DNA from 4 places in the Microbacterium sp. str. 'China' genome. Region 4 is predicted to be linked to each of the others. Evidence: predicted binding sites of a transcription regulator. Region 4 holds the regulator's gene; each other region holds the start of a gene.
What was found. The regulator LexA, encoded in region 4, represses DNA repair genes until DNA is damaged. The targets are predictions, from matches to a motif close to TCGAACANNTGTTCGA.

Region 1: recA (recombinase RecA) is a predicted target of LexA. The motif match lies at 1,128-1,143, and genes of this name have one in related genera.
Region 2: C6C15_RS11930 (HNH endonuclease signature motif containing protein) is a predicted target of LexA. The motif match lies at 4,749-4,764, and genes of this name have one in related genera.
Region 3: C6C15_RS01175 (HNH endonuclease signature motif containing protein) is a predicted target of LexA. The motif match lies at 3,603-3,618, and genes of this name have one in related genera.

What each region holds. Positions count from the first base shown of each region.
Region 1 covers NZ_CP027434.1:1,508,114-1,515,936, forward strand. The annotation lists gene C6C15_RS07085 (CinA family protein) at 1-384, shown strand, start outside; gene C6C15_RS07090 (helix-turn-helix domain-containing protein) at 526-834, shown strand; gene C6C15_RS07095 (DUF3046 domain-containing protein) at 853-1,077, shown strand; gene recA (recombinase RecA) at 1,338-2,384, shown strand; gene C6C15_RS17320 (regulatory protein RecX) at 2,774-3,247, shown strand; gene miaB (tRNA (N6-isopentenyl adenosine(37)-C2)-methylthiotransferase MiaB) at 3,297-4,841, shown strand; gene miaA (tRNA (adenosine(37)-N6)-dimethylallyltransferase MiaA) at 4,838-5,749, shown strand; gene C6C15_RS07120 (dihydrofolate reductase family protein) at 5,784-6,332, shown strand; gene dapF (diaminopimelate epimerase) at 6,342-7,214, shown strand; gene C6C15_RS07130 (class I SAM-dependent methyltransferase) at 7,233-7,823, opposite strand, start outside.
Region 2 covers NZ_CP027434.1:2,470,442-2,478,264, reverse strand. The annotation lists gene mmsB (multiple monosaccharide ABC transporter permease) at 1-607, shown strand, start outside; gene C6C15_RS11940 (substrate-binding domain-containing protein) at 667-1,785, shown strand; gene C6C15_RS11935 (Cmx/CmrA family chloramphenicol efflux MFS transporter) at 1,893-3,074, opposite strand; gene C6C15_RS11930 (HNH endonuclease signature motif containing protein) at 3,343-4,719, opposite strand; gene C6C15_RS11925 (alpha/beta fold hydrolase) at 4,822-5,586, shown strand; gene C6C15_RS17365 (ABC-F family ATP-binding cassette domain-containing protein) at 5,629-7,587, shown strand; gene C6C15_RS11910 (Na+/H+ antiporter) at 7,627-7,823, shown strand, end outside.
Region 3 covers NZ_CP027434.1:247,373-255,195, reverse strand. The annotation lists gene C6C15_RS01185 (DUF4127 family protein) at 1-414, shown strand, start outside; gene C6C15_RS01180 (glycosyltransferase family 2 protein) at 542-2,143, shown strand; gene C6C15_RS01175 (HNH endonuclease signature motif containing protein) at 2,229-3,572, opposite strand; gene C6C15_RS01170 (extracellular solute-binding protein) at 3,839-4,918, shown strand; gene C6C15_RS01165 (ABC transporter ATP-binding protein) at 4,954-5,973, shown strand; gene C6C15_RS01160 (ABC transporter permease) at 5,975-7,823, shown strand, end outside.
Region 4 covers NZ_CP027434.1:2,366,963-2,374,785, forward strand. The annotation lists gene hisH (imidazole glycerol phosphate synthase subunit HisH) at 1-390, opposite strand, end outside; gene hisB (imidazoleglycerol-phosphate dehydratase HisB) at 387-1,004, opposite strand; gene C6C15_RS11395 (histidinol-phosphate transaminase) at 1,001-2,095, opposite strand; gene C6C15_RS11400 (LysM peptidoglycan-binding domain-containing protein) at 2,175-2,543, opposite strand; gene lexA (transcriptional repressor LexA) at 2,827-3,513, shown strand; gene metE (5-methyltetrahydropteroyltriglutamate--homocysteine S-methyltransferase) at 3,596-5,905, opposite strand; gene C6C15_RS11415 (methylenetetrahydrofolate reductase) at 5,927-6,874, opposite strand; gene C6C15_RS11420 (S9 family peptidase) at 7,059-7,823, shown strand, end outside.

The sequences.
Region 1 (7,823 bases), 860 kb from region 4:
GTCGCGGTTCCCGGCGCCTCCGCGGTGCTCCTCGGCGGCGTCGTCGCCTACGCCACGCCCGTCAAGCACACGCTGCTCGGCGTCGACACCGACCTGCTGGAGCGATACGGGCCGGTGCACCCGGAGGTCGCGAGGCAGATGGCTGCCGGAGTGCGCGACGCCGTCGCGGTGGATGGTCTCCCCGCCGATGTCGGGGTGTCCACCACGGGGATCGCGGGCCCGGAGTCCCCGGATGGGCAGCCCGTGGGTACCGTCCACATCGGCGTGGTCACCCCGACGGTGAGTCGGACCCGACCGTTCCACTTCGAGGGAGACCGCGACGCGGTGCGAGCACAGACGGTCGCGGCGGTCCTCGATGTGCTGGCCGCTGCGCTGCGGGAATAGCGACCCCCCGCGTCATGTTGATATGGATGTGCTCACATTCAAACCACAGAGTGCAAGGGTAGATTCTGTGCAAGCCAGGAGGACTAGACTGGCCGTCTCTTCGAGGGAGACCTCGATTCACGAACTGCGGAGGAGGTTCCGATGATTCTTGTACGACAGGAGATCGGCGACGTGCTGAGGGACTTCCGTCTGCAGAAGGGGCGGACGCTCCGGCAGGTCGCGAGCAAGGCATCCGTCGCTCTCGGTTACCTCAGTGAGGTCGAGCGCGGACAGAAGGAGGCATCGAGCGAGATCCTCGCCTCGGTGGCAGAGGCGCTCGACGTCCCCATCTCCACGATCATGCGCGAGGTCGGGGACCGCATCTCGGTGCTCGAAGGCATCCAGGTCTTCCCGGACGTCGTTCCGGACGACCTGGTCGCCTCCGTGGAGCCCGAGCTCTCGCTCCGCTGACACTCGGAGAGCACCCTTATGCGACGCAGTGAGTTCCTGCGCGCCGTCGACGCCGAGTTCCATGCCCGAGCCTCTTCTTTGGTGAACGACCTCGTGCTCTCCGGCATGGGGGGACGAACGGCACTCGAGGCTCTCGAAGCCGGCGTACCTCCGCGCGACATCTGGCTCGCGCTCTGCGCCGACATGGATGTCCCGGAATCCCGTCGCCACGGCGTGGGGCGTCTGGAGCCGCGCGGCCGATGACGGCGGCTTCCCGGGTGTGCGGAAGTCCGACACGCCGGACCGGCGTGTTGTCGAAAATCTGTTCGAACCGGGCGTAGTCTTCTGCACAAGTGGTCAGACGGTTCTGATCCCCACGATCCGTGGCTCCTCGACGCAATGTCGGAGGTCCGCCGTACCGTGAGGTCCAGGCTGAAACGCCATACGCCTTGTCGGAGAGTTCCTTCCGCCGGAAGAGCCGCGACAGCCTACAGGCGGCAGCACACGCGCAGAAGGAGCACACCATGCCATCACCCGCCGACCGCGAGAAGTCCCTCGAGACTGCCCTCGCCCAGATCGACCGCCAGTTCGGAAAGGGCTCGGTCATGCGACTGGGCAGCGATGAGCGTGCCCCTGTGGCCGTCATCCCCACCGGCTCCATCGCCCTCGACGTCGCCCTCGGCGTGGGAGGTCTGCCGCGTGGCCGCATCGTCGAGATCTACGGCCCGGAGTCCTCGGGTAAGACGACGCTGACGCTGCACGCCATCGCCAACGCCCAGCGGGCCGGCGGTATCGCGGCATTCATCGACGCGGAGCACGCGCTCGACCCCGACTACGCCGCGAAGCTCGGCGTCGACATCGATGCCCTTCTCGTCTCGCAGCCCGACACGGGTGAGCAGGCTCTCGAGATCGCCGACATGCTCGTGCGCTCCGGTGCCATCGACCTCATCGTCGTCGACTCGGTGGCGGCCCTGGTGCCGCGCGCGGAGATCGAGGGCGAGATGGGTGACTCCCACGTGGGCCTCCAGGCCCGCCTCATGTCGCAGGCGCTGCGGAAGCTCACCGGTGGTCTGAACCAGACGAACACGACGATGATCTTCATCAACCAGCTGCGCGAGAAGATCGGCGTGTTCTTCGGCTCCCCGGAGACCACGGCCGGTGGTAAGGCGCTGAAGTTCTACGCCTCCGTGCGTATGGACATCCGCCGCATCGAGACGCTCAAGGACGGCACGGACGCTGTGGGTAACCGCACCCGCGTCAAGATCGTCAAGAACAAGATGGCCCCGCCCTTCAAGCAGGCGGAGTTCGACATCCTCTACGGCGTCGGCATCTCCCGCGAGGGCAGCCTGATCGACTTCGGCGTCGAGCACGGCATCGTCAAGAAGTCGGGATCGTGGTACACCTACGACGGCGATCAGCTCGGCCAGGGCAAGGAGAACGCGCGGACGTTCCTGCTCAACAACGCCGACATCGCCTTGGCGATCGAGAGTCAGATCAAGCAGAAGCTCGGTATCGGCGGCCCGGCCGCGGCTCCGGGTTCTGATGAGCTGGCCGAGCGTCGCCCGGCCTGATGAGTGACCAGCGTGGGGGCGATTCCGAGCGGATCGCCCCCATCATCCCTCTCTTCGGCGGACCCGCGCGTGCGGAGCGTCCGGCCGAAGGCGGTGCGGACGAGTCGTCATCCGCACCGCCTGCGCGGTCGGGGCCGCCAGCGGACGCGGCGGGACTCTGGCGCTCGACGTGGCACGAGCCCTCGTCGGCAGGGTCCCCGTCGGTCGACGACGGTTCTCCCAGCGCGCGGCACCCCGCCCGGGGTGCCGCGGCGCGGGCCGCTTCCCGGGGCGGGAAGACGACCACGTTGCGCGCCGTCGGCGATACGTCCCGATCGACCGGAGGGGGAGAGGGCGCGGAGAACGGCCCCTCGGCGGCGGAGATCCGAGTGACGGCGGAGGAGTCTTTGGTGCGGAAGCTCCGCACGCGGTCGCTGTCCGTCTCCGAGGCCCGGCTGGTGTTGAGAGGACACGGGCTCGCGACGGACGCCATCGAAGACGTGATCGACGACTTCGTACGGCGCGGATACCTGGACGACGCCGTGCTCGCCGAGCTCCTCGTCACGTCCGGCGTCGAACGCAAGGGCCAGGGGAGGGTCGCGTTGTCTCGAGCGCTCGCGCAGCGGGGTATTCCTCGTGAGGTCATCGACGCCGCGCTCGACGAGCTGCCCGACGACGATGCGGAGCGGGCACTGGAGTTCGCCCGGACCAAAGCGCGTTCGATGGGACGCCTCGACCCCGACGCGGCGCTCCGACGGTTGGTCGGACAGCTGTCGCGCCGCGGGTACGGGGGATCGGTCGCCATGAACGCGGCGAAGACGGCACTGCGGGAAGCCTCGTTCGGCGGTGGCGTCTCCGGCGTCCGGTTCGTGGATTCCGACTGACGGTCCGCACGCGATCGGCTCTCGGTGACGCTCGTACAATGGGAGCATCATGACTATCCCCCGCAGTGAACCGACGATCATCAGCGCGTCGTCGGCGGCCGTCGACGATGACGGGCGCCAGCGATCCTACGAAGTGCGCACCTTCGGCTGCCAGATGAACGTCCACGACTCCGAGCGTCTGTCCGGATCCCTGGAGAGCGCCGGCTACATCCGCGCCGAGGCCGGAGCCGAGGCCGACGTGGTGATCATCAACACCTGCGCCGTCCGGGACAACGCCGCCGGGAAGCTCTACGGCACTCTCGGGCATCTGGCCGCCGTCAAGCGACGTAAGGCCGGGATGCAGATCGCCGTCGGTGGCTGCCTCGCGCAGATGGACAAGCAGGCCGTGCTCGACAAGGCTCCCTGGGTCGACGTGGTGTTCGGGACGCACAACATGGGGTCCTTGCCCGGTCTCCTGGAGCGCGCGCGCCACAACGGCGATGCCGAACTCGAGATCCTCGAGTCCCTCGAGGTCTTCCCGTCGACGCTTCCCACCAAGCGCGACTCGGCGCACAGCGGCTGGGTGTCGATCTCCGTCGGCTGCAACAACACCTGCACCTTCTGCATCGTCCCGAGCCTCCGGGGCAAGGAGAAGGACCGTCGGCCGGGCGACATCCTCAACGAGATCCGCCTGCTGGTGGAGGACGGCGCCATCGAGGTGACGCTCCTCGGGCAGAACGTGAACTCGTACGGGGTGGAGTTCGGGGATCGTCAGGCGTTCGGCAAGCTCCTCCGCGCCGCCGGCGAGATCGAGGGACTCGAGCGCATCCGTTTCACGAGCCCGCATCCCGCCGCCTTCACGGACGACGTGATCGACGCGATGGCGGAGACGCCCGCCGTCATGCCGCAGCTCCACATGCCGCTGCAGTCCGGGAGCGACCGGATCCTCAAGGCGATGCGCCGCTCCTACCGCAGCGAGCGCTTCCTGGGCATCCTGGACCGCGTCCGCGAGCGCATCCCGCACGCGGCCATCACGACCGACATCATCGTCGGCTTCCCCGGCGAGACGGAGGAGGACTTCGAGGACACGATGCGCGTCGTCGAACAGTCGCGCTTCTCCGGAGCCTTCACCTTCCAGTACTCGATCCGCGAAGGCACCCCGGCGGCCACGATGCCCGACCAGGTACCCAAGGACGTCGTGCAGGCCCGCTACGACCGGCTGATCGCGCTCCAGGAGCGCATCTCGCTCGAGGAGAACCAGAAGCAGGTCGGCCGGGAGGTCGAGGTTCTCGTGTCCACGGGCGAAGGCAAGAAGGACACGGAGACGCGTCGCCTGACCGGGCGGGCGCAGGACAACCGGCTCGTGCACTTCGAGGTCACTCCCGGGTCGGAGCTGCCGCGGCCGGGTGATGTCGTCACGGTGACGGTGACGCACGCCGCGCCGTTCCACCTCCTCGCCGACGATCCGACGGGTGCCCCGCTCCGCATCCGCCGGACGCGTGGTGGCGATGCGTGGGATCGGGGACAGGCCGAGTCGTGCGCCGTGCCGGTACCGAGCGACGGCGCTCCGCGCGCCGTCTCCCTCGGCCTGCCGACCCTCCGCGTCGGAGTGTGACCGCGCCTCGGCTCTGGGCCGTCGTCGGTGCGACCGGCACGGGGAAGAGCGATCTGGCGCTCGATCTCGCTGGGGAGCTCCGGCGTCGCGGCAACCCGGCGGAGATCGTCAACGCCGACGCCATGCAGCTCTACCGCGGCATGGACATCGGTACCGCAAAGCTGTCGGTCGCCGAACGTCGCGGCATTCCGCACCACCTCTTCGACGTGCGAGAGGTGACGCAGGACGCCGCCGTGGCCTGGTATCAGCCGCTCGCGCGTAACGCCGTGCAGCGGATCCACGCGGCGGGAGGAGACGCGATCCTCGTCGGTGGATCTGGGCTCTACGTGTCGAGCGTCGTCTACGAGTTCCACTTCCCGCCCCGAGACCCCGCCATCCGCGAGCGTCTCGAGCAGGAGCTCGATCGCGAGGGCGTCGAGTCCCTGCTTCAGCGGTTGCGTGCGCGCGATCCGGAAGCCGCGGCCCGAGTGGACCCGCGCAACGGGAGACGCGTGATCCGCGCGCTCGAGATCATCGAGCAGGGGAGCGCGACGCATGGTGCCGCTCTCCCGGCGACCCCGACGCTCTGGCACCCGCACACGCGTCTGATCGGCCTGCACGTGGATCGGGCCGAACTCGTCGCCCGTCTCGATGCGCGCGTGCGTCGGATGTGGGAGCACGGCCTGGTGGCAGAGGTCGCCGGGCTGCGGGACCGCGGTCTGGAGCGGGGGACGACAGCCCCGCGGGCGATCGGATACGCGCAGGCGCTCGCACAGCTGGACGGACGCTCCACCGCCGAGGAGGCGATCGCCGAGACGCAGGCACTCACGCGGCGCTACGCACGACGGCAGGTGTCGTGGTTCAAGCGCTACCCGGAGCTGGAGTGGGTGACGCCACCCGTGGCCGTCGCCGACCTGCTGGGGGACTGACCGCGATGTCGGCGGCCCGTGCGAGCATGCGCGTATGGCCACTCACTACTTCACCGCGTCCAGCCTGGACGGCTTCATCGCCACTGCCGAGCATTCCCTGGACTGGCTGCTGAGCCAGGACATCGACATGGACGGTCCGATGGCGTACCCCGGCTTTGAGAAGAGCATCGGTGCGCTGGTGATGGGGGCATCCACGTTCGAGTGGGTCATGCGCCATGAGGAGGGCCGCTGGACGTACACGCAGCCCACGTGGGTGCTGTCGCATCGTGATCTCGCGGTGCCGGAGGGGGCTGATGTCCGCGTGACGAGTGCCGACATCCTCGACGTCCACAGCGCGATGCTCGACGCGGCGGGTGGCAAGGATCTGTGGGTGGTCGGCGGGGGAGACCTCGCCGGGCAGTTCGCCGACGCGGGGCTGCTGGACGAGTTCTGGGTGCAGTACGCACCGGTGACACTCGGGAGCGGCGCCCCGCTGTTGCCGCGGCGACTCGATCTGGAACTGATCGAGGTGGCCCGCAACCGCAGCTTCCTCTGCGGGCGCTATCGCGTCGCACGGCCGGTCGCAGGGGCGTCGGCTCCCTAGACTGGTCCCATGGTCGCATTCACCAAGGGGCACGGTACCGGCAACGACTTCATCATCATCGCCGACCCCGAAGGGCAGCTGGAGTTGACGGCGGAGCAGATCGCCGTGCTCTGCGATCGTCACTTCGGCATCGGCGCGGACGGCGTGCTGCGCGTCGTGCGCTCATCCGCGATCCCGGAGGGTGCAACGGCCCTGGCGGAAGAGCCGGATGCCGAGTGGTTCATGGACTACCGCAACGCGGACGGTTCCGTGGCCGAGATGTGCGGCAACGGGATCCGCGTCTTCGCTCACTACCTCGTCCGCTCCGGTCTTGCGTCGATCGAGCCCGGCAGCACGCTTCCGATCGGCACCAGAGCGGGCGTCCGTGACGTCACACGCAGCGTGAGCGGCTATCAGGTCGACCTCGGCGCGTGGAAGCTGTCGGGAGACGACCCGCTGGTGCGCGCGGACGGGCTGACCGTCACCCGTCCGGGACTGGGTATCGACGTCGGGAACCCGCACGTCGTGGTGGCGCTTGCCTCGGACGCGGAGCTCGGACTGCTGGAACTCACCCGCACGCCCGAGCTGGAGCCGGCCCCGCCCGCGGGAGCCAACGTCGAGTTCGTGGTGCCCGGCGAGCCCCTCGTGCGCGACGGCATCGGGCACGTGCGGATGCGCGTCTTCGAGCGCGGCGTCGGCGAGACGCTGAGCTGCGGGACGGGCGTCGCCGCCACGGCTCTCGCTGTGCGCTACTGGGCCGGCGCTCAGGCCCCCGACAACTGGCAGGTCGAGGTTCCCGGCGGCACGCTCGGCGTCCGCATGTTCCCCGCCGAAGACGGGGAGCACGTCGCACTGTCCGGGCCCGCGCAGCTCGTCTATCAGGGTGAGGTCGACCTCGTCTGAGGTCGCGGGGCGGACCTCTCAGACGAGGTCGATGGGCTCCGTCGGCGGTGTTCCGTGCTTGCGCACCTTGAGGATGCGGTACCCCTTGCCGGTCGCCGTCCGGAAGACGCTGTAACCGGGCTGGAAGGTCGCCGCGATCCAGCGCTGCAGGGAGTCGGCGCCGAGGTTCCGCTGCACGACGAGCCATGCATCGCTGCGCTCGTCGAGCCTCGGGATCCACTTCTCCAGCAGACCGTGCAGCTCGTTCTTCCCCACCCGGATCGGGGGATTGGATCTGATCGTGCGGAAGGTCACGTCGGCGGGAACATCTTCGGGCAGTGTGGCGTTGACATTGGTGAGGCCGAGGGCTGCGGCGTTGCGACGCACGAGGTCCAGAGCCCGCTCGTTCACATCGACCGCCCAGACGGTCGCGTGCGGTGCGGCCAGCGCCATCGACAGGGAGATGGGACCCCACCCGCTGCCGAGGTCGAGAAGATGACCTCCGGGAGGAACGGGAGGCATGTTGGCGAGAAGCACTGCGGTGCCGGCGTCGAGTCGATCCGGGCTGAAGACACCACCCGCGGTGGTCACTTCGAGCTCACGTCCTGCCAGGGATACGCGGATCTTGCG
Region 2 (7,823 bases), 100 kb from region 4:
GAGCTTCCCGATCTCGGGCGTCATCCTCCTCGCTCTCGTCATCCTCTACTCGTTCATCACGAACAACACCGTCTTCGGCCGCCACATCTACGCGGTCGGCGGCAACCGGCAGGCCGCGCGCCTCTCGGGCGTGAAGGACCGCTGGGTCGACTTCTTCGTGATGATGAACATGTCGGTCCTGGCCTCGCTCGCCGGCATGATCTACGTCGCCAGGGCGACCGCCTCGGGCCCGCAGGACGGCAACGGGTGGGAGCTCGACGCGATCGCCTCCGTCTTCATCGGCGGCGCGGCCGTCTCCGGTGGCATCGGCACGGTGATCGGCTCGATCATCGGTGGTCTGGTGATGGCGTTCCTGAACAACGGCCTCGCGCTGCTCGGCGCCGGTGCCGACGTCGTCTCCATGATCAAGGGCCTCGTGCTCCTCTTCGCCGTCGGCGTCGACGTGTGGAACAAGCAGCAGGGCCGTCCGTCGATCATCGGCTTCCTCACGCGCCGTCTCGGCCGCAAGCAGGATCCGGCCACCGACACGTTCGATCCCACGAAGACGAACTACCCCACCAGTCAGAAGTACGAAGCCCCCGCCGTCGAGGAGACGCGCGGAAAGTAAGGGCCGCGTCGCGCAACGCAGGCGCGACGGGACCTGCACACACCAGAGAAAGAGATCACATGAAGAAGATCCTTCTGTCGGCGACAGCGCTTGTCGTCGCGGGCGCATTCGCCCTCACCGGCTGCTCCTCGGAGCGCGGCGGTGACTCGGGTTCGGGGTCGGGCGAGGAGACCGCCTCGGGCTTCGACGCCGGCTCCACGATCGGTGTCGCTCTGCCGGACAAGACCTCGGAGAACTGGGTCCTGGCCGGTCAGCTGTTCACCGACGGCCTCGAAAAGGCCGGCTTCAAGGCGGACGTGCAGTACGCGCCCGCCAGCAACACGGTCGCCGAGCAGCAGAACCAGATCCAGGCGATGGTCACCGGTGGCGCCAAGGTCATCATCATCGGCGCCAAGGACGGCAAGCAGCTCACCACGCAGGTGGAGGCCGCGCGCGACGCCGGTGTCGCGGTCATCGCCTACGACCGTCTCATCGAGAACACCGACGCCGTGGACTACTACGTCGCCTTCGACAACTTCGAGGTCGGCAAGCTCCAGGGCCAGGCGTTGCTCGACGGGCTCGCCGAGCGCGCGGATCACGAGGCGCCGTACAACATCGAGCTGTTCTCGGGCTCGCCGGACGACGCCAACTCGGCGGTGTTCTTCAACGGGGCGATGGAGGTGCTGCAGCCGAAGATCGACGACGGCACGCTGAACGTCGTCTCCGGGCAGACCGAGATCTCCCAGACGGCGACCGAGGGCTGGAAGCCGGAGAACGCCCAGCGCCGCATGGACTCGATCCTCACGTCGAGCTACGGCTCGGAGACGCTCGACGGCGTCCTGTCCCCGAACGACACCCTCGCCCGCGCCATCATCACCTCGGCGCAGCAGGCCGGCAAGCCCGTCCCGGTCGTCACCGGTCAGGACTCCGAGGTCGAGTCGGTGAAGTCGATCATGGAGGGCGTGCAGTACTCCACGATCAACAAGGACACCGCGCTGCTCGTGGAGCAGGCCATCAAGATGGTCGGTCAGCTCCAGAAGGGCGACGAGGTCGACGTCAACGACACCGACCAGTACGACAACGGCAAGAAGGTCGTCCCGGCCTACCTGCTCCCGCCGGTCATCGTCACCAAGGAGAACGCGGCCGAGGCCTACGCCAACGTCCCGAGCCTCCTCGAGATCGTGAAGTCGTACGAGTAAGCCGTAGCGCGAACATCCGGGTTCCCAGAGAACACCGGACACGACGAGCCGTCCGGACCCTCGGGTCCGGGCGGCTCGTCGCCGTTGCGGCGCGTCACCGTCTGCCCTCAGCCGACGGGCCGCCATCGCCGCGTCGCCAGGGCGAGGAGGAGCGCCGCCATCGTCAGCGTGGCCGCGAGAGTGACGGGGGAGAGCGGACCCGCCCCGCTCGCGAGGGTCCACGCTCCCGACGCCGGTCCGATCACGGCGCCGAGGTTCAAGGCCGCCGTGGCGTAGGACCCACCCATGGTCGGGGCGCCGGAGGCGGCGTACAGCACCCGGGTGATCAGTGTGCTTCCGACGCCGAACGAGGCCATCCCCTGCACGAAGACGAGGAACAGCAGCGGTATCGGCTGCGTCGCGACCGCCGCCAGGACGATCCAGCCGCCGAGGAGCAGCGGGCCACCGACCGTGAGGAGCGCGCCGGCGTGTCGATCGGCGAACCGACCCGCGATGGTCACCCCGAGGAACGAGCCGATGCCGAACAGGACCAGCGCGAGGGGGACCGCAGCGTCGGGCAGGCCCGCGACCTCGGTGACGATCGGCGCGAGGAACGTGAAGACCGCGAAGGTCCCCGCGTTCACCAGGGCCGCCACGGTCATCGCGAGGGCCAGGCGCGGTGTCCGCAGGAGCGCGAGCTCCGCACGGAGGGCCGGTTCCTTCCGGGGGAGCGGTGCCGGAGCAGGGTCGGACTCCGTGCCCCGGATCGTCGTCGGCACGCCGTGGAGGATTCCGAGCAGTGCGGGGAGGCAGAGGAGCGCGACAGCGGCGAAGGTGGCGCGCCAGCTCAGCCCGGTGCCGAGGATGGCGCCGACAGGGACGCCGACGATGGTGGCGACGGTCGTCCCGGAGAGTAGCACCGCGAGCGCTCGTCCCGTGCGTTCGCGGGGGACGAGGAGAGCCACCGTACGCAGCGCGACGGCGAGGAAGCCCGCGTTCGCGAGGGCGCTGAGTACGCGCGTGACGAGCAGAAGCTCGAACAGGGACGTCACCGCGCCGACGGCATGGCACGCGGCGAAGAGCGCGAGGCAGGCGACGAGCGTGCGGCGTGGGGTCCAGCCGCGCGCGAACGCGGCCATGGCGGGTGCGCCGATGACCATGCCGACCGCGAAGGCGGAGGTGAGGAGGCCCGCCGTGCCGACCGGGACGTCGAGCTCGTGCGCGATCGCGGGGAGGAGTCCCGCGAGCATGAATTCGGAGGTGCCCATGACGAAGACCGCCAGGGCAAGGGCATAGAGGGGGAAAGGCATCGAGTGCTCCGAGGTGAGAGGGAAGGGGTAGCTTCTCGTCACCACGGTCAGCGCCCGGGTCACCGGCGCGCGCCCGCTGAGAGGGCGGACGAAGGGATCAGCGGTTCACGGGGCTGACGGTGTGACCGGCAGCCCCCGACCTGTCTGATTCGGGACTCGACATGCCCTCCACCATAGGGCTGATCGGTGTGCAGGCGTGATCGGTGTGCAGGCGTGATCGGTGTACCTGCGTGATCGGTGTGCAGGCGTGATCGGTGTACCTGCGTGATCAGTGTGCAGGCGTGATCGGTGCGCTCGCGTGTTCAGCCGGTGGTGGTCCTGGCGTCGGGCGAAGACCACGGGGTTCCTCGGCGAAGGTCACGGTGTGCGGAGGCGGCGGTCGGTCGATGTAGGTCCGGCCGGTGGGGCTCGTCCACTCCAGAACACCGCCCGGCCCCTGCTCGACGTGCCACGGAGAGTGGTGTTTGAGCATGTGATGTCGTCGGCAGAAGGTCGCGAGGTTGTCGTGCACGGTCTCGCCGCCGAGCGCCGCATCGTGATTGTGATCGAGGTCGCACTTCCGCGGCGCGAGGCCGCAGCCGGGGAAGCGGCAGCGTTGATCGCGGGCCCGCAGGTGCCGGCGGAGGTCTTCGCTCGGGCGATACCGGTCGACGGCCAGCAGCGCCCCGCTGATCGGGTGGGTCAGCACCCGGTCCCAGCCGCTCGCCGCGCCGGCCAGTCGGCGGGCCGTGGCTGGATCGATCGGAACGACCCCGTCCAGCTCGGCGGCGAGGATCGGAGTACCGTCCGTCGTCCGTTCCTGCTCGCCGTGCATCAGCGTCAGCACCGGCACGGTGACCTCGACGCGAGCTCGAAGCTCCGAGAGCAGCCCCTCTTCCGAGTCATGGCCCGCCGGAGCGCCGGTCAGGACGAGGTCGGCGAGCAGATCCGCGCGCAGCTGATCCACGGTCCTGTCGTCGAGGATGCTCTCTTCCGACTCTCGACGCCGTGCCTGTGCGTTCTCCTCCCGCACGGCATGCGCCATCTGGGAGAGCCGGTCGTACATCCCGTGCACGAGGGCCGCGGGGCCGCGGGCGCCGAGCTCGGCCATGCCGTCTTCGAGGTCTGTCACCCAGACGCGGCGCAGCTCCCGGGCGTCACGATGTCGCTCGACGAGCGTCCGCTCCTGGAACCGGTCGGCCAGTCGGCGCACGAGTCGGCGTATCCGGTTCGGAGACTCTGCAGCGGCCACCTCGATCGCCTCCGTCGCGAAACGCGAACGGTCGTCCGGGTCATCGAGGTGAGCCCCCGCCTCCACGATCACGCGTGCATGCGCGGCGCTGATCCGGCCGGCGCCCTGAGCCTCCCAGACGGCGGGGAACCGTTCGACCAGCCAGGACGCATCGGACATCCGCCGCTCGATCGTGCGGTCGCTGACGCGCTGTGCGGCCCCGATCTCCGCGGCGACCGTGCGGATCGCCATGTCTGCGCCGTCTGGGTGACGCGCCTGTCGGGCGATGTCGACCGCCAGTCGGCCGGCCATCGCGAGCAGTCCGTCGCGGGCCGCCTGCATGCTGCTCAGCGTCTTCTCCGCCGCTTCCAGCCCCTCCACCAGATCGGCGAGAATCGCCATCTGGGAGTCGGTCGCGTCGAGCAGTGCGGGCATGGCGTCAGTCCATCATCGACCACCGACATTCGAACGAAGATTCGAAGGAATCTGGCCGAAAGTCGTATCACGAAAGGATAACGACCGTGGTTGACTGGCTCCGTGCTCCTGAACGTCATCGAAGCCGGGGAGGGCGACCGTGTCGCCGTGCTGCTGCACGGCATGATGGGGTCCGCCGAGAGCTGGCACCGCGTGGTCCCGCTGCTCGTGGAACGCGGCTTCCGCGTGCTTGCGCTCGATCTGCCGGGCCACGGCCTCTCTCCGCGTGACCCGGAGCTCACGATAGAGACGGCGGCCGATGCCGTCGTCGAGACTCTGGCGCATACGGCTCTCCTTCCGGGGGCAGGGTCCGCCGCGGGGGACAGGGCCACCGCCCCGCCCGCCGTCGCCGTCGGGCACTCCTTCGGCGCTACTGTGCTCGCCGCCGCCGCGCCGCGCCTCGAACCGGGCCTCGCTGTCTACGTCGACGCGCCGCTCGCCCTTCAGGGCGGGCAGGACCGCGCCTCTCTCATCTCGCAGTACGAGCACGACCGCCGCGCGCGTATGTCGCCCGCCGAGCTCCGCAAGCTCCGGCCCTTCTACTCCGTGGACGACGCCTCGGTCGAGGCGCGGGCGGCCGAGCGCTTCGATCCGCCGACCGCGGCCTCCGTCTCCTGCGGGGAGGACGGCCATTGGACCGCCGCGCCCGGCTCCATCGTCGTCCGCGCAGAACCCAGTGCCTGGGTCACCGACGAGGACGCGCGGCGGTTCGAGCACGGTGGGGTGACGGTGCGCAGCATCCCCGGGGCCGCCCACACGGTCTGGTACAGCCACTTCGAGGTCTTCACCGCCGCGCTGCCGGAGCTCTTTGCCCCGTCGCTGGTCTGACCGGGAGACCGTCCGACGCGGCGCGACTACCCTGGAGAGGACATGGCACATCTTCTCGGGGCCGAAGCCCTGCACCTCGAATACCCGACCCGCGTCGTCTTCGACGCCGTGACCCTCGGCATCGAGGAGGGCGACCGCATCGGCATCGTCGGCCGGAACGGCGACGGCAAGTCGAGCCTTCTCGGCATGCTCGCCGGCACGAAGGAGCCGGACTCCGGCCGGGTGACCGTCCGCGGCGGCACCCGCATCGGCGTGCTGGACCAGGCCGACACCCTCCCCGACGACATCACGATCGGCGCCGCCGTCGTCGGCGACATGGCCGAGCACGAATGGGCCGGAGACGCCCGCGTCCGCGACGTGATCGAGGGGCTGCTGACCGACCTTCCCTGGGACGCGCAGATCGGCTCCCTCTCCGGCGGTCAGCGCCGCCGCGTGTCGCTCGCGAAGCTGCTCACCGGAGACTGGGACGTCATCGCTCTCGACGAGCCGACGAACCACCTCGACGTCGAGGCGATCACCTGGCTCGCCGGTCACCTCAAGAAGCGCTGGCCCGCGAACGCCGGAGCCCTCCTCGTCGTGACCCACGACCGGTGGTTCCTCGACGAGATCTGTACCGAGACGTGGGAGGTGCACGATCGCATCGTCGAGCCCTTCGAGGGCGGCTATGCGGCGTACATCCTGCAGCGGGTCGAGCGCGACCGCATGGCGGCGGCGACCGAGGCGAAGCGGCAGAATCTCGCCCGCAAGGAGCTCGCCTGGCTGCGTCGCGGTGCCCCGGCCCGCACCAGCAAGCCCAAGTTCCGCATCGATGCGGCCAACGAGCTCATCGCCGACGTGCCCGAGATCCGTGACAAGGTCTCGCTGCAGTCGCTCGCCGTCTCGCGGCTGGGCAAGGACGTCGTCGACCTGCTCGATGTGGGGGTGACCTACCCTTCGACAGGCTCAGGGACCCAGACTTCGACAGGCTCAGGGACCCAGACTTCGACAGGCTCAGGGACCCAGACTTCGACAGGCTCAGGGACCCAGACTTCGACAGGCTCAGGGACCCAGGCGGGCTCAGGGACCCAGGCGGGATCAGGGACCGGCGGGAAGACCGTGCTCAAGGACGTCGAGTGGCGGATCGCCCCGGGCGAGCGCACGGGCATCCTCGGCGTGAACGGCGCCGGGAAGTCCACACTCCTGGGGCTCATCTCCGGCACGGTCGAGCCCACCGAGGGGCGGATCAAGCGGGGGAAGACCGTACAGGTCCGTACGCTCACGCAGCGCCTCGACGAACTCCTGCCGCACTGGAACGACCCCGTGCGCGTGGTCATCTCGGGTCTGCGCACCTCGTACACGCTCGGCGCCGGGTCGAAGGCGCAGGACCTCACGCCAGGACAGCTCCTGGAGCGACTCGGGTTCTCCTCCGCCCAGCTCTCGACGCCGGTGAAGGATCTCTCCGGTGGCCAGCAGCGTCGGTTGCAGCTGCTGCTGGTGCTGCTCGACCAGCCGAACGTGCTCATCCTCGACGAGCCCACGAACGACATGGACACCGACATGCTCGCCGCGATCGAGGACCTCCTCGACTCTTGGTCGGGCACGCTCCTCGTCGTGAGCCACGACCGGTACTTCCTGGAGCGGGTGACGGATCAGCAGTACGCGATCCTTCCCGGTCCGGACGGCGCAGGGCGCCTGCGGCATCTCCCGGGCGGCGTCGACGAGTACCTGCGCCTGCGGCAGCGCGTCGAGAGCGCCCCGGCGACCTCGACGGCGGCGTCGGCCCCCGCAGCGAGCGGTCTCGACGGCGCGGCTCTCCGGGCGGCGCAGAAGGAAGCGGCCGCCCTCGAGCGTCGCATCCAGAAGCTCACGCAGCAGGTCGACGCGGCCAAGCACGCCCTCGCCGACCATGACCAGTCCGACTACGCGGGCCTCGGCGAGCGGATGAAGGCGATCACCGCGCAGGAGGCCGAGATCGAAGAGCTGGAGCTGCGCTGGTTCGAACTCACGGAGCAGATCGGCTGACGGAGGAATATCCTTCTCCCACGACTGTTGGGAGTAGCGATGGAAGGCCTCGAAGTAACCGTCCTGCTCGGACTCACGATCCTCGTCGGAACCCTGATCGCCCCGCGCGTGCGTCTCGCGCTGCCGCTCGTCCTCGTCATCCTCGGTCTGGCGCTGGGATTCATCCCGCCGCTGCGTGAGGTCCAGCTGCCGCCGGAGACCGTGCTGCTGCTGTTCCTGCCGGTGATGCTGTTCTG
Region 3 (7,823 bases), 1.4 Mb from region 4:
GACGAGGCGCTCGTACGCGCGCTGGCCGAGGCCGGACTGCTCGGGCGCCTGGAGGCCTTCGGCGGGTGGAACACCGCCGGGAACACGCTCGGCAGTGTCGTCGCAGTGGCCGCCGCCGCAGTGGTGGGCAGGGCCGCCGGCTCCTTCGACGAGCGCGCCGCGCGGATCGCCCTGCTCACGCGGCTGCTCGACGATTTCGCCTACCAGGCCGTGGTGCGCACCGATGCGGGCCCGTCGCTCTTCCCCGACATCTACCCGATGACCGAGGATTCGCAGGTCGCGACGGCCGAGCGCGTCATCCGTGCGGAGCTGACGGCCCTCCTGGAGTCGATGCTGCCCGCCGATGACGTGCGAATCGTGGAGCTGACCCTCCCCTGGCGGCGCTCGTTCGAGATCGGTCTCACCCTGCACTGATCCTCCGCGGCGTCGGCATACACCCGAGACCGCCGCGAGCCTGCCGCACTCCACAGGAAGGGATGGTTGGCTGGAACCTCCGGCGGGGGAGATTCGGGCCGGCCACGATCACAGGGGGATGACGTCCATGAGCAGTGCGACCGGGGACGAGGCGGCCGGCGGCCGCGTGCGGGTGAGCGTGGTGGTGCCGGTGTTCCGGCCGAAGGCGTCGTTCGACGACCTCATCGCGTCTCTCGACGCCCAGACGCTGGATCGGGAGGCGTTCGAGGTCCTGCTCTGCGACGACGGCTCCGGGGAGGAGACGGCCGCGCGGCTCGAGAGCATCGCGAAGGATCGCCCCCACGTGCGCGTGCTTTCGCTGCCGCACTCCGGGTGGCCGGGCACTCCGCGCAACCGCGGCGTCGAAGAGGCCAGGGGCACGTACGTGCAGTTCGTCGATCAGGACGACTGGCTCTACCCGCGCGCACTGGAGCGGCTGTGCGATTACGCGGACGAGAACGGCTCCGATGTCGTGGTCGGCAAGGAGGTGGGCATCGGACGCAAGCTGCCCGCCAAGATCTTCCAGCGCGACATCCCGAACGCCGTGCTCGGGGAAGACCCGATCCTGGAGATGCTGACGCCGCACAAGATGTTCCGGACGGCGTTCCTGCGGGAGAACGGCATCCGCTTCCCTGACGGGAAGGTGCGACTCGAGGACCATCTCTTCGTGATGCAGGCGTACTTCGCCGCCGACACGATCTCGGTGCTCGCGAGCGAGCCCTGCTACGCGTGGGTGAAGGAGCCGGGGAGCGCGAGCTCGTCCCGGATCGAACCGGAGTCGTACTTCCCGCATCTGGAGACCGTGCTCGACGTGGTCGAGGCGAACACCGAACCGGGGAAGGTGCGGGATCGACTGCTGCGGCACTGGTTCCGCGGCAAGATCCTCAACCGGGTCGCCGGGCGACGGATGGTGAAGTACCCGGCGGAGTATCGCGACCGTCTGCTAGACGTGGTGGTGCCGCTCGCGCAGCGCCGCTTCGGACCCGGCGTGGACGCGGGGCTGTCGTTCCCGCAGCGCATCCGGGCCGCTCTGCTGCGCGCCGATCGCCGCGACGACCTGCTCGCCTTCGCTGCCTTCGAGGCGGACACGACCTGCACCGCCACCGTGACGGCGGCGCGCTGGTCGCGCGGCGGCCTGCAGCTCACCGTGCGCGTCCGTCTGCTCCGGGACGGCGAGGAAGCGTTCGTGTTCGAGACCGTCGGTTCCGCCGACCGACTGGTGTCCCTGCCGCTGTCGACGACCGAGGATCTCCCCTCCGGGCTTCTCAACGCCCGCAAGGAACGTCGCGCGGACCGGGTCGACCTGGTCGCGCGCGATACGCCGACGCCCGGCCGACCCGCGGAGTCGACGGCCGGCTCGGAGCGCAAGATCGGCGGCCGGCGCCCGAAGCGTCTCGACACGGTGCCGATCGCCCTGGACCCGATGAAGGTGTTCCGTGAGGACGGCGCTCGCGAAGCCGACCTCACCGTCGCCGTGCGCTACGCCGGCTGGATGTTCACCGCTCCGCTGACAGCGGCTCCCGACGTGACGGCACACCTCGGAAGGTCGCCGCTTCTCGCGGGCCGTCGGGTCGAACTCGTGCGTAACGAGGACGGCAGCCTGCGGCTGCGCCGCGAGTGGCCGGGCGGCGCCTGGCGCGACGCCCTCGCGCGTGCCGCCCGCCGCGTCCGCTCCCGACTTCGCCGCTGACAGCGCGATCCGGCATTCAGGCGCGCCGGCCACCAGGAGCCGGTGCGCGCCATCGCGACACCGTGCGCGAACAGCCGCTATCCACTCAGGCCGCGACATCGAAGCGCGCCCGTCCGCCCAGCCGCGGCGTGCGCTCCGGGTCGACCCACCGCGGCGGAAGAAACCACGGCCGGCCGGTCACACCGGAGCCCTCGATGACGATCTCCCACCCGTTGTCGTGGATGCGGTGGTGACAGGTCTCGCAGAGCAGGATCCCGTTCGAGAGATCGGTCGGACCTCGGTCGCGCTGCCACCAGCGGAGGTGATGAGCCTTCGTCATCCCCGGCGGGAGCCCGCACATGGCGCACCCGCCATCCCGCTCGGCGAGCGCCAGGCGTTGGGCTCGTGTGAAGAGGCGCTTCTCGCGACCCCAGTCCAGAACCTCGCTCGCCCCGCCGAGCACGCAGGGGATGACGCCGCCGCTGGCCGCCATCCGCCGCGCGGCGCCGATGTCGATCACCTGGTCGAGCCCGTCGATCGTCGCCGACCCGGCTCCCGCCTGCAGATCGTCCAGCGATACCCGGACGATCACCGTCGCCCCCGCGAGCGGCACCCGATCACCGTCACACCCGAGCACATGCCCGCAGAAGAGGGCCAGCGCATCGGCCTGGATCATCGCGACCGAGCGCCGGTCGGCGTCCGGCGACCCCGCATCAGGGGCGTCGAGGCGGGCGGCGAACACGGCGGACACGTGCCCGCGGATCGCGGTGACGACCGGCGCCGCGGTCTCGGCATCGAGCTGCGCGTGCAGGTGCACCATGCCGTCCCGTTCGAAGATGCGCAGTCCGCGCCGAGCGCGCTGCTCCTCCGCCCGCGGCGCCACGCCGTCGGGGTCGAGCCACGCTTCGGCGCGGAGGACGAGTTTGCGCACCGCATCGAGCTCGAGCCCCTCGGCTGTGGCGACCAGCACGCGCTCCGCCTCGGCGATGCGTTCCGCTCCCGCAGCCACGCGGCAGCGGTCCAGCAAAGCGACGAGGAGTGTCGCCGCCGGCGCTCCGAGGGCACCCGACGCGAGCGCTTCCCGGAGGAGCGGGTACCGGGCGGGCAGCGGCGCGCCGAGCAGATCGCTTCGCGGGGCGGTCGCCTCTCCGACCTTCACCAGACGCTGTGCCTCCCCCGTCGAGATGCCTGTCATCGCGGCGATGAGCTTCGCCGCCGTGCGGTACCCGCGTTGCTTCGCCAGGCTGTCGGCTCCGAGCTCCGCGCGCGACTCCCGAGCGATGCCGGCGGCCACGTCGACGTGCATCGCGTCGAGCCGGCGCCGCAGAAGCCCGATCGCGTCGGCGACGTCGACGAGCTGCGCGCGGGAGAGCTCAGGCGCATCACCCGCAGAGTCCCACGCCTGGTCGAGACGCTCCATCGCCTCGCGCAACCCGGACATTTTCGACATGCTTCATTTTATCTCCGAAGCGCCCGACTTTCGAAGCTTTGTTCTAATAGATGCCGGTATTTCGCCCCGGCCGACAGGGCACCTCGCCCCAGGTCCGACGCAGGGCCCCCACCCGTTCACCTCATCGCATCCTCGCGTTCACGCCGCGCGCCTATCTTGAGTGCGGACGCGCGACCGCGCTCACGAAACCAGACAATCTTTGTGCCTTCACCACAAGAACCGGTAGTGTCGCATCGACACACCTCGAAGGCGAGAAAGGGACGAACATGGCCGACAGGCAGCAGAGGCGCTGGGCGCTCATCGGATTGACGGCCGCAGCGGCGATCGCGCTCACCGGATGCACGGCGGGCGGCGACGGAGACGCGGACGGCGGCGGCAGCGACAGCGGCTCCGGGGACACCCTCATCGTCTACACGAACTCGAACAGCGACGGCCGCAGTGAGTGGATCACCGAGAAGGCGGCCGACGCGGGCATCGACATCGAGATCGTGGGCCTTGGCGGCGCCGACCTGACGAACCGCATCATCGCGGAGAAGAACAACCCCGTCGGCGACGTGGTCTTCGGCCTGAACAACATGTTCTTCGAGCAGCTCAAGACGGAAGAGGCCATCACGGCCTACGAGCCGAGCTGGAGCGGCGAGGTGCCCGCGGACGCCGGCGACCCGAAGGACGGCGCGTTCTGGCCGCTCGTGGAGCAGGCGATCGTCACGGTCTACGACGAGAACCGCATCAGCGACGCGCCCACCGACCCCGACGACCTGTACACCGACGAGGAGTACGCCGGCCGCTACGAGGTCAACCCCGCGCTCGGCCAGGCCACCCCGCAGCTCGTGCTCGCCAGCATGCTCACCCGTCACCTCGACGAGGACGGCGACCTCGGCGTGAGCGACGAGGGCTGGGACCTGGTGAAGTCGTACTACGCCAACGGCTCCCCCGCCGTGGAGGGCACCGACCTCTACGCCCGCATCACCCGCGACGAGGTGGACTACGGCGTGCTGCCGTCGAGCGGCATCTCCGCCCGCGACGAGGAGTACGGCACCAGCACCGGCATGATCGTCCCCGAGTACGGCGTCCCCTACGTGACCGAGCAGATCGCGCAGATCAACGGCACGGACAACGAGGACAAGGCGCAGGAGTTCATCGACTGGTTCGGCAGCGCCGAGGTGCAGGGCGAGTTCGCCGCGGAGTTCAACGCCATGCCGGTGAACGAGGGCGCGGTCGAGAAGGCCAACCCCGAGGTCGTCGAGCTCATGGGCACGCTCGACCGTCAGGACATCGACTTCGGCTTCGTGAGCGAGAACCTCGGCGCCTGGGTCGAGAAGGTCACGCTCGAGTACATCGGCTGACCCGCGCAGTCCCGCACCGGCAGAGAGAGAAGACGATGATCCGTTTCGACGACGTCGAGGTCGTGTTCGGCGACCACCGTGCGGTCTCGCACCTCGATCTGGAGATCCAGGAGGGTGAGTTCTTCACCCTCCTGGGTCCGTCCGGATGCGGCAAGACCACCGCCCTGCGCACGCTCGCGGGGTTCATCCAGCCGACCGGCGGGCGCATCCACATCGCCGGTCGTGACGTGACCCGCGTGCCCAGCGAGAAGCGCGGCGTGGGGATGGTGTTCCAGAACTACGCGCTGTTCCCGAGCATGAATGTGCGGGAGAACATCGCGTTCGGCCTCTCGGTGCAGAAGGTGTCGAAGGCCGAGCAGCGGCGACGCGTGGACGAGGTCGCCGATCGCACCGGGCTCGCCGCGTCGCAGCTCGACAAGAACGTGGCGGAGCTGTCCGGCGGCCAGCAGCAGCGCGTCGCCATCGCCCGGGCGCTCGCCCTCACCCCCAGCATCCTGCTGCTCGACGAGCCGTTGTCGAACCTCGACGCCAAGCTCCGCGTGCAGCTGCGCGAGCAGCTCAAGGAGCTGCAGCACGAGGTCGGCGTGACCACCGTGTACGTCACGCACGATCAGGAGGAGGCGCTCACCCTCAGCGACCGCATCGCCGTGCTCGACGCCGGGACGCTGCAGCAGGTGGGCACCCCGGAGGAGATCTACGACCGCAGCGCCACGCCGTTCGTCTGCCGGTTCATCGGCGAGAACAACCGGCTCACCCCCGCGCAGCTCGTCGCGATCGGCGCGGACCTCGACGCCACGGCGGAGAGCTACGTGCGGCCGGAGAAGCTGCACCTGGCATCGCCGTCCGCGGCCACCGCCGGCGGCACGGCGTCGCTCGACGGTACCGTCGCGGAGCGCACGTACCACGGCAGCCACAGCGTCTACACGGTGTCGGCGGCTGACGGGACGCTCCGGGTGAGCGTGCCGGCCGCGGCGAGCGCGCACCGCTGGGACGTCGGCGACGCCGTGCGCATCGACGTCGACCCGCGGTGGATCCTGCAGTACCCGGCGGCGTGACATGAGCGCTCCGCAGAACGACTCCCGCCCGGTGCCGCCGCCGTCCGCGGCCATGACCGACGCCCCCGGCGCCCTGACCACCGAGGCCGCCGAGGCGGGCACCGCGACGAAGCCCCGTCTCCGCCACGGACGGCCCGGCAGCGTGCGCGCGATGCTCCGCTCGCCGCTCGCCTGGGTGACCGGCATCGTCGTGATCTGGTTCGCCGCCGCCTTCCTCGTGCTGCCGAACGCCGAGCTGCTCGCCGCGACCTTCTTCCCGGACGGCCAGTTCAGCATCCGCGCCGTCGAGAAGCTCCTCGGCAGCGAGCGCGCGCTGAAGACGCTCGGCAACAGCTTCCTCCTCGCGATCACGCTGTCCGTCACGGTCAACGTCGTCGGGGTGTTCATCGTGCTGGTGACGCAGTACTTCCAGGTGCGCGGCGCGAAACTCCTCTGGCTCGGCTACGCCACCACCCTGATCTACGGCGGCATCGTGCTCGCCGCCGGCTACAACTTCATCTACGGGAAATTCGGCTTCGTCACGAACCTGATGGTGAACATCTGGCCGGACATGAACCGGGACTGGTTCTCCGGCTACTTCGCGGTCGTGTTCGTGATGACGTTCGCGACGACGACGAACCACATGCTGTTCCTGTCCTCGTCGCTCGGCAAGGTGGACTACGCGTCGATCGAGGCCGCGAAGCTCATGGGTGCCTCAACCTGGACGATCCTGCGGCGCATCGTGCTGCCGGTCATGAAGCCGATGCTCTTCGCGGTCACGGTGCTGACGTTCCTCATCGGTCTCGGGGCCCTGACCGCGCCGCTCGTGCTCGGCGGGCCGGACTTCCAGACCGTCGCACCCCTTATCATCGACCTGTCGCGGAGCCCGATCACCCGCGACATCGCGGCGCTGCTGGCGATCGTGCTCGGCGTCGCGACGATCATCCTGCTCGCGATCATGAACCGCGCCGAGAAGTCCGGTGTGTACTTCTCGGTGGCGAAGGTGGCGACGCCGATCCAGAAGCAGCGCATCCGCAACCCGTTCGCGAACGCGGTCGTGCACGTGGTCGCCTACTTGCTCTGGGTGATCTACCTCATCCCGGTCGTGCTCATCGTGATCTTCTCGTTCGTGGACGCGCGGAGCATCCTCGCCGGATCCATCACGCTCGACAGCTTCACGCTCGACAACTACATCACCGTGTTCTCCAGCGCGGCGGCCCTCCGCCCGTTCATCGTGAGCGTCGTCTACAGCGCCCTCGCCGCGGTCATCGTGGTGGGCGGGCTGCTGTTCGTCGCGCGGATGATGCAGAAGCACCGCAATCTGCTCACCACGGCCATCGAGTACGTGCTGCACATCCCGTGGATCCTGCCGATCGTGCTGATCGCGCTGGCCTTCGTGATGGCGTTCGACGCCCCGCAGCCCCTCGTCGGCAACATGGTGCTCACGGGAACGCCGGTGCTGCTGCTCGTCGCGTACATCTGCGTGAAGATCCCGTTCACGCTGCGGCTGCTCAAGGCCGGGTTCGCGTCCGTGCCGGACTCCCTGGAAGACGCCTCGCGCATCCTCGGCGCCCGCTCGCTGACCACCTTCCGGCGCGTGCTCATCCCCCTCGTGCTGCCGACCGCGGCCGCGATCACGGCGCTGAACTTCAACAGCCTGCTCGACGACTACGACGCCGCGATCTTCCTCTACCACCCGCTGTACAAGCCGCTCGGGGTCGCGATCCAGGAGAGCACGCGCGGGGAGAACAACCTCGACGCGATGCCCATCACGTTCGTCTACACCGTGCTGCTCATGATCATCATGGGTGTCACCATGTATCTCGTGTATGGACGAGGTTCGCGCGCCGGAGCGCCCCGCCGACGGAAGC
Region 4 (7,823 bases):
CCCCGGCTCGACGGTGTTCCAGCCCATGTGCGGCAGCACGGGCGCGTTGAGTTCCGTCACTGCGCCCGGCCACTCGCCGAGGCCCGCGGTGTCGTGCCCCCGCTCGACGCCGTGCTCGAAGAGCACCTGCATGCCGACGCAGATGCCGAGGACCGGTCGGCCGCCCGCGAGACGACGGCCGATGATCTCGTCGCCGCCGTGGGCGTGCAGAGCGTCCCGCACCGCCTGGAAGGCCCCGACACCGGGCACGACGAACCCGTCCGCCTCGAGCGCCTCGGCGCGGTCGCGCGTGAGGACGGCGTCGGCTCCCGCGGCGACGAGGGCCTTGACCGCGGAGTGGACGTTGCCGGACTCGTAGTCGAAGACGGCGACCCGGGGCGCGGCGCTCACAAGGCTCCCTTGGTGGATGGGATGCCGTCGACGAGGGGATCCAGCGCCTTCGCCTGACGGAACGCCCGCGCGAACGCCTTGAACTCGGCCTCGGCGATGTGGTGCGGGTCGCGCCCGCCCAGCACCCGGACGTGCACGGTCAGCGCGGCGTTGAAGGTGATGGCCTCGAAGACGTGCCGCACGAGTGATCCCGTGAAGTGCCCGCCGATCAGGTGGTGCTCGAAGCCGGCCGGCTCCCCCTCGTGCACGAGGTAGGGGCGACCGGAGATGTCGACGACGGCCTGCGCCAGGGCCTCGTCCAGCGGGACGAGGGCGTCGCCGTACCGGGAGATGCCGGACTTGTCTCCGAGGGCTGCCAGGATCGCCTGGCCGAGCACGATCGAGACGTCCTCCACGGTGTGGTGGGCGTCGATGTGGGTGTCCCCGGAGGCCCGCACGGTGAGATCCGTCAGCGAGTGCTTGGCGAACGCCGTGAGCATGTGGTCGAAGAACGGCACCGAGGTGTCGATGCGGCTCGCACCGGTGCCGTCGAGGTTCAGCTCGACCTCGACGGTGGACTCCGACGTGCTGCGCACGCGGCTCGCGGTGCGTGCGGTGGGCGCGGGGATGGTCATGATGCCGATCCTATCGAGGCCAGGGCATCCAGGAACGCCGTCGTCTCCGCCTCGGTGCCGGCGCTGACGCGCAGGTGGCCGGGGATGCCGACGTCGCGGACGAGCACGCCGCGGTCGTACAGCTGCTGCCACGTCGCCTGCGGATCCGCGACGCCGCCGAACAGCACGAAGTTGGACCACGAGAGGTGCGGGGTGTATCCGAGGGCTTCGAGCGTCGCCGTGATGCGGTCACGCTGCTCCACGATCTCCTGCACCATGCCGAGCATGACGTCGGCGTTGCGGAGGGCGGCGACCGCGGCGGCCTGCGTCAGAGCGCTCAGGTGGTACGGCAGTCGCACGAGCCGGAGCGCGTCGATGAACGCCGGATCGGCCGCGAGGTAGCCGACGCGGGCACCGGCGAAGGCAAAGGCCTTGCTCATGGTGCGGGAGACGGCGAGCCGCGGCCGTCCTTCCAGGAGGGTGAGGGCCGACGCCGCATCCCGTGGCGCGAACTCCTGGTAGGCCTCGTCGACGATCACGACGCCGCGGGCCGCCTCGTAGACGGCCTCCACCACGTCGAGCCCCAGCGGGGTGCCGGTCGGGTTGTTCGGCGAGCAGAGGATCACGATGTCGGGGTCGGCCGCGCGCACCTGCTCCGCCGCCTCCTCCGGGGTGACCGTGTAGTCGGGCTGACGGGTGCCGGCGATCCAGGACGCACCGGTCCCCTTCGCGATGAGCGGGTACATCGAGTACGTGGGGCCGAAGCCGAAGGCCGTGCGCCCCGGTCCGCCGAAGGCCTGGAAGATGTGCTGCAGCACCTCGTTGGATCCGTTGCCCGCCCAGATCTGCTCCGACGTGAGGCCGTGCCCCAGATAGTCGGCGAACGCCTCCCGCAGCGTGGTGAACTCACGGTCCGGGTACCGGTTCACGTCTCGGATCGCCACCGCGATGTCGTCGAGGATGTCGCTGGCGACCTCGTCGGGAACAGGATGCGTGTTCTCGTTGACGTTGAGGGCGACCGGCAGCGGGGCCTGAGGTGCGCCGTACGGGGTGAGTCCGCGCAGATCGTCGCGGAGCGGGAGATCGTTGAGGGAGAAGGTCACCCTTCCCATCTTAAGAGGAGCACGGAGGGCCGAGGTCATCGTGACGATCGGATCGTCAGGGACCGGACGCAGGACCTCGGACTCCGCGTCAGTCGGTGTACCGTGCCGGGAGCGCGAGCTCCTGGCCGACCTGGAGCTCACCGCCGCGCAGGAGGTTCATCCGGCTGATCTCGCCGATGACATCCCGCGGGTCGGCGGCGGGAGCGATGCTGCTCGCGATCGACCAGAGCGTGTCACCGGGCATGACCGTGACGGTCTCGACGGAGACGGCCGGTGCGTCTACACCGGAGGCGATCGCGCTGCCCCCACCGATGGCGGCGAAGGCGATACCCGCAGCGAGCGGGACGGAGGCGAGCGCGAGCAGGGTGCGGCGGCCGCGGGCCGTGATCCGCAGCCGGGTGGCCGGACGGGCCGATGCCGGAAGGGCGGTCGCGGTACTGAGGCTCATGCTGCTCATGTCTGCTCCTTACTGTCCCGGCGCCGGAGCCCGGGGAGGTTGGCGTAGCTTTCGCATCCGCGCCTCGGCCGGGAGCCGTGGATGCGAAGCTACGTTCCGAAGATATCTTCGAGTTCGAACATCTGTCAAGCTGTCTTCGAAACCATGCCCCGCGAATCGCCCGACACGCTCGAACAGATCTTCCAGATCGGCACGTTTCTCGGATACGGTTTCGACAAGGACACCCCACCACGGGCCACCGACATTCGAAGCGGCACGTCGGATCACGCAGTGAAGGAGCACCATGAGCGACACCTCAGCCCTCGAGTCCGAGGCGCCGCGCACCCGTCGTCGCAAGAACCTCAGCCCGAAGCAGATGGCGATCCTCGAGGTCATCCAGGCCTCGATCGCACAGAACGGCTATCCGCCGAGCATGCGTGAGATCGGCGACGCCGTCGGGCTCAAGTCGCTGTCCAGCGTCACCCACCAGCTCGGCCAGCTCGAGCTCAGCGGCTACCTGCGGCGCGACCCGGGCAAGACTCGCGCGATGGAGGTCCTCATCGACCTCCCCGGTACCGGCGCGGAGAACCCGGCGGATGTGGTGACTCCTGTCGGCGATGCTGCACTCGTGCCGCTGGTCGGGCGGATCGCCGCGGGCGTGCCGATCACGGCGGACCAGCAGGTCGAAGAGATCTTCCCGCTCCCCCGGCAGCTCGTCGGCAAGGGCGACCTCTTCATGCTCAAGGTGTCCGGGGAGTCGATGATCGACGCCGCCATCTGCGACGGCGACTGGGTCGTCGTGCGCTCGCAGAACACGGCGGAGAACGGCGAGATCGTGGCCGCGATGCTCGACGGCGAGGCGACCGTCAAGGTGCTCCGACGTCGCGACGGCCACACGTGGCTGCTCCCCCGCAACTCCGCGTTCGAGCCGATCCTGGGCGACGAGGCGGTCGTGCTCGGCAAGGTCGTCGCGGTCATGCGCGCCGTCTGAGGCACCGCATCGTCGGTGAGACGAGAACGAAGGCCCTCCCGGTCGCACCGGGAGGGCCTTCGTGTGTCCGGGGACGACCGCGTCAGGCGGTGACCACCACGTCTTCGCGCACGCGCCGCGTGGCCTCGACGATGTTCCGCAGCGACGCCGTGGTCTCGGCGTAGCCGCGGGTCTTCAGACCGCAGTCCGGGTTCACCCAGAGCTGACGGAGGGGGATCTCCTCCACCGCACGCCGCAGCAGGGACTCGACCTCCTCCACGGTGGGCACGCGCGGCGAGTGGATGTCGTACACGCCGGGGCCGATGCCGTGGTCGAAGCCCACCTCGGCGATGTCCGCGACGACCTCCATGCGGCTCCGGGCCGCCTCGATGGACGTGACGTCCGCGTCGAGCGCACGGATCGCGTCGATCACCACGCCGAACTCCGAGTAACAGAGGTGGGTGTGCACCTGGGTCGCCGCCGCAGCCCCGCCCGTGGCCAGACGGAACGAGGCGACAGACCAGTCGAGGTACGCCGGCTGGTCGGCCTGCTTCAACGGGAGCAGCTCCCGGAGCGCCGGCTCGTCGACCTGGATCACCTGGATGCCCGCGGCCTCCAGATCGGCGATCTCATCGCGCAGCGCCAGCGCCACCTGGTTCGCCGTCTGCTCCAGCGGCTGGTCGTCGCGGACGAAGGACCACGCGAGGATCGTGACGGGGCCCGTGAGCATCCCCTTCATGTGCTTCGCCGTGAGCGACCGGGCGTACGCCGACCAAGCGACCGTGATGGGCGCGGGACGCGAGACATCGCCCCAGAGGATCGATGGACGCGTCGCTCGCGAGCCGTACGACTGCACCCAGCCGTGCTGCGTGACCGCGAAGCCGTCGAGGTGCTCAGCGAAGTACTGCACCATGTCGTTGCGCTCCGGCTCGCCGTGCACGAGGACGTCGAGACCGAGGTCCTCCTGCAGGGAGACGACCGCGGCGACCTCACGGCGCAGGAACTCCTCGTAGTCGTCCTCGGGGATCTCGCCGCGGAGGAACTGCGCGCGGGCGCGGCGGATGTCGCCGGTCTGCGGGAAGGAGCCGATCGTCGTCAGGGGCAGCGCCGGCAGACCGAGGGCGTTCTGCGCCTCCTCCCGCTCCTGGTACGGGGCCCGGGCGAAGTCGGCGTCGCTGAGCGCGCGAGAACGCACCGCACCGTCGCGCACACCGGGAGCGGTCAGGCGGTCCTGCAGCGCAGCGGTCGCCGCGTCCAGCTCGGCCGCGATCGCCGTGCGCCCTTCGGACAGGCCGCGGGCGAGGGTCACGACCTGCTGCACCTTCTGATCCGCGAAGGCGAGCCAGGACACCAGGCGCGCGTCCAGCGCCGTCTCGTCCTCCACGTCGTGCGGCACGTGCAGCAGCGAGGTCGAAGTCGAGGCCGACACCGGGACCCCGAGCGCGCGGAGCGCCTCCAGAGAGTCGAACGCTGCGGAGAGGTCGCCGCGCCAGATGTTGTGACCGTCGATCACACCGCCGACGAGGGTCTTGCCCTCGAGGCCCGGCACCGCGTCGGGCACGGTGCCGCGCACGAGATCCACGGCGATGGCCTCGACGGGGGCGGCGGCCACGGTCGCGAACGTCGCGCCGAGGCTCGCGTACGGGGCCGCGACGAGGATCGAGGGACGCTCTTCGGCGTTCCCGAGCACCGCGAGCGCGCGCTCCGCGGCGGAGGCGAGCTGTGCGGTGGTGGCCGGCAGGGACTCGCTCACGAGGGCGGGCTCGTCGAGCTGCACCCACTCGGCGCCCGCGGCGCGCAGACGGGCGAGCAGGTCGACATAGACCGGCAGGACGTCATCCAGCCGCGAGAGCGGCTCGAAGCCCTCCGGCGCGTCGTCCGAGGCCTTCGCGAGCGCCAGCAGCGTGACCGGCCCGACGACCACGGGACGCGTGACGAAGCCGGCGGCGACCGCCTCGGCGACCTCGCGCACCAGGCGGTCGCTGGCGAGGGAGAACACCGTCTCCGGACCGATCTCCGGAACGAGGTAGTGGTAGTTCGAGTCGAACCACTTCGTCATCTCCAGCGGCGCCCGCTCGCCCTCACCGCGGGCGACGGTGAACAGGGCAGAGAGGCCGATCGACCCGTCGGCCTCGCGGAGGTCGTCGAAGCGGGCGGGGATCGCGCCGACCGTGACGGCGGCGTCGAGGACCTGGTCGTAGAAGGAGAAGGACTCGGGGATGGACGAGTCCGCGCGGCCGAGGCCGAGCCCCGCCAGGCGCTCGCGGGTCGTCGCGCGCAACTCCGCGGCCGTCCGCTCCAGCTCCTGCTCGTCGATGCGCCCGGCCCAGAACGCCTCGACGGCCTTCTTGAGCTCGCGGCGACGGCCGATGCGGGGGTAGCCGAGGATGGTGCCCTCGGGGAATGCGGTCATGGTGTTTCCTTTCGGCGGGGACTAATGCCGGAGCGCCGGGACGATGCCGGCTTCGGCGAGGACGGTCAGGACGGTCTCGTGCTGGTTGAACGCGTACAGATGCACGCCGGGGGCCCCGCCCGCGACGACGTCGGCGGCGAGGCGCGCGGCCCAGGAGATCCCGATCTCCCGGCGCCCTTCGGCGGTCGGCTCGACATCGAGGGCGATCGAGAGCTCGCTGGGCAGGTCCTCCCCGGTCAGCTCCAGCACCCGGGCCAGCCGGGTCGGCGACGTGATCGGCATGATGCCGGGGAGGATCGGGATGGTGACACCTCCGGCGCGGGCGCGCTCCACGAAGGCGAGGTAGTCATCGGGGTGGAAGAAGAGCTGCGTGATGGCGAAGGTCGCGCCCGCGGCCTGCTTGGCGAGCAGCGCCTCGACATCCTGCGTGCGGTGCGTGGCCCGGGGGTGCCCCTTCGGGAAGGCGGCGACCGCGATGTCGACCTTCTGCCGGGGGGCCACGAGCGCGGCTCCGGGGAGACCGGGGACCGGAGACTCCTGATACGGCGCGCGTTCGGCCTGGACGCGATCGATGAGCTGCACGAGCTGGGCGGCGCTCTCCAGGTCGCCCAGGAAGGGCTCGCTCTGTCCCGCGGGCGGGTCTCCGCGCAGGGCGAGGAAGCGGAGGATCCCGGCGTCGAGGAACTCCCGGATGAGCGCGGTGGCTCCGGCGTAGGTGTTGCCGACGCACGTGAGATGAGCGAGGGGTTCGACGTCGGTGTGCTCGCGGATGAAGCGCAGCACATCGAGCGACCGGCCACCGGTCGAGCCGCCGGCGCCGTAGGTCACCGACAGGAACTCCGGGCCGGCTGCGGCGAGGCGACGGACCGTCTCGTGCAGGGCCTCCTGGCTCGACTCCGAGCGCGGCGGGTAGAGCTCGAACGAGAACGGCACGCGGGAGGCGCGAGCGGTGTCGAACGTGGAAGACATCTTCTCTCCAGGGGACAGGGGCCGGGGTCCGCGCACGACGAAGAGCACGTCGTTCGCGGGCGGGTGCCGGGCTCGGCTGTCGCTCCACGCCCGGGATGGACCGGGCGTTTCCAGAAACCTAGAACACGGCCTCGGCCCGCCGCACGAGTGTGACGTCGTGTGTCACCGCCCATAGGCTCGAGGCATGTCCTCACCGTTCGGTTCCTGGTCCTCCCCCTTCACCGCCGCAGCCGTCGCAGGAGCGGCGCCGCGCATCGACGGGGCCCGCTTCGTCGGCGACGAGGTGTGGTGGGCCGAGTCCGTGCCCGCGGAAGGCGGAAGGGTGACGATACGCAGCTCGACGGGCACGGAGATCCTCCCGGCCCCCTGGAACGCCCGCTCCCGCGTGCACGAGTACGGGGGCGGCGCCTGGACCGTCGATGGCGACACCCTGTACTTCGTCTCCGGCGCCGACCAGCGCGTGCACCGGATGGATCGAGATGCCGAGCCGAGTCCCCTCACCGCCGCCGGCCCTTCGTACGGCGGACTGCGCGTGCAGAGCGGCCGGCTGTTGGCGGTCAGGGAAGACCTCTCGACCGACCCGCACCGCCGCGCGATCGTGGAGCTCCCCGTGGACGGCTCAGCCGCCGAGGACGCCTCCGCGATCCGGGTGGTCGTCGAGGGTCCCGGCTTCTTCGCCCACCCCGCGCTCTCGCCCGACGGCAGCCGCGTCGCCTGGGTCGAGTGGCAGGCGGACAGCATGCCCTGGGAGAGCGCCACGCTCGCGATCGGATCGGCGGCCGGCGGGACGATCACCCGGGTGCCCACCTCCGCCGCCCTGCAGCCGGAATGGACCGGCGACGACGCCCTCGTGTTCGCCGATGACGCCTCGGGACGCTGGCAGCTCCAGCATCTCGCGCTCGACGGCCTGCAGCCCGGCGCCTCCCACCCCCTGACCTCGTCCGACGCG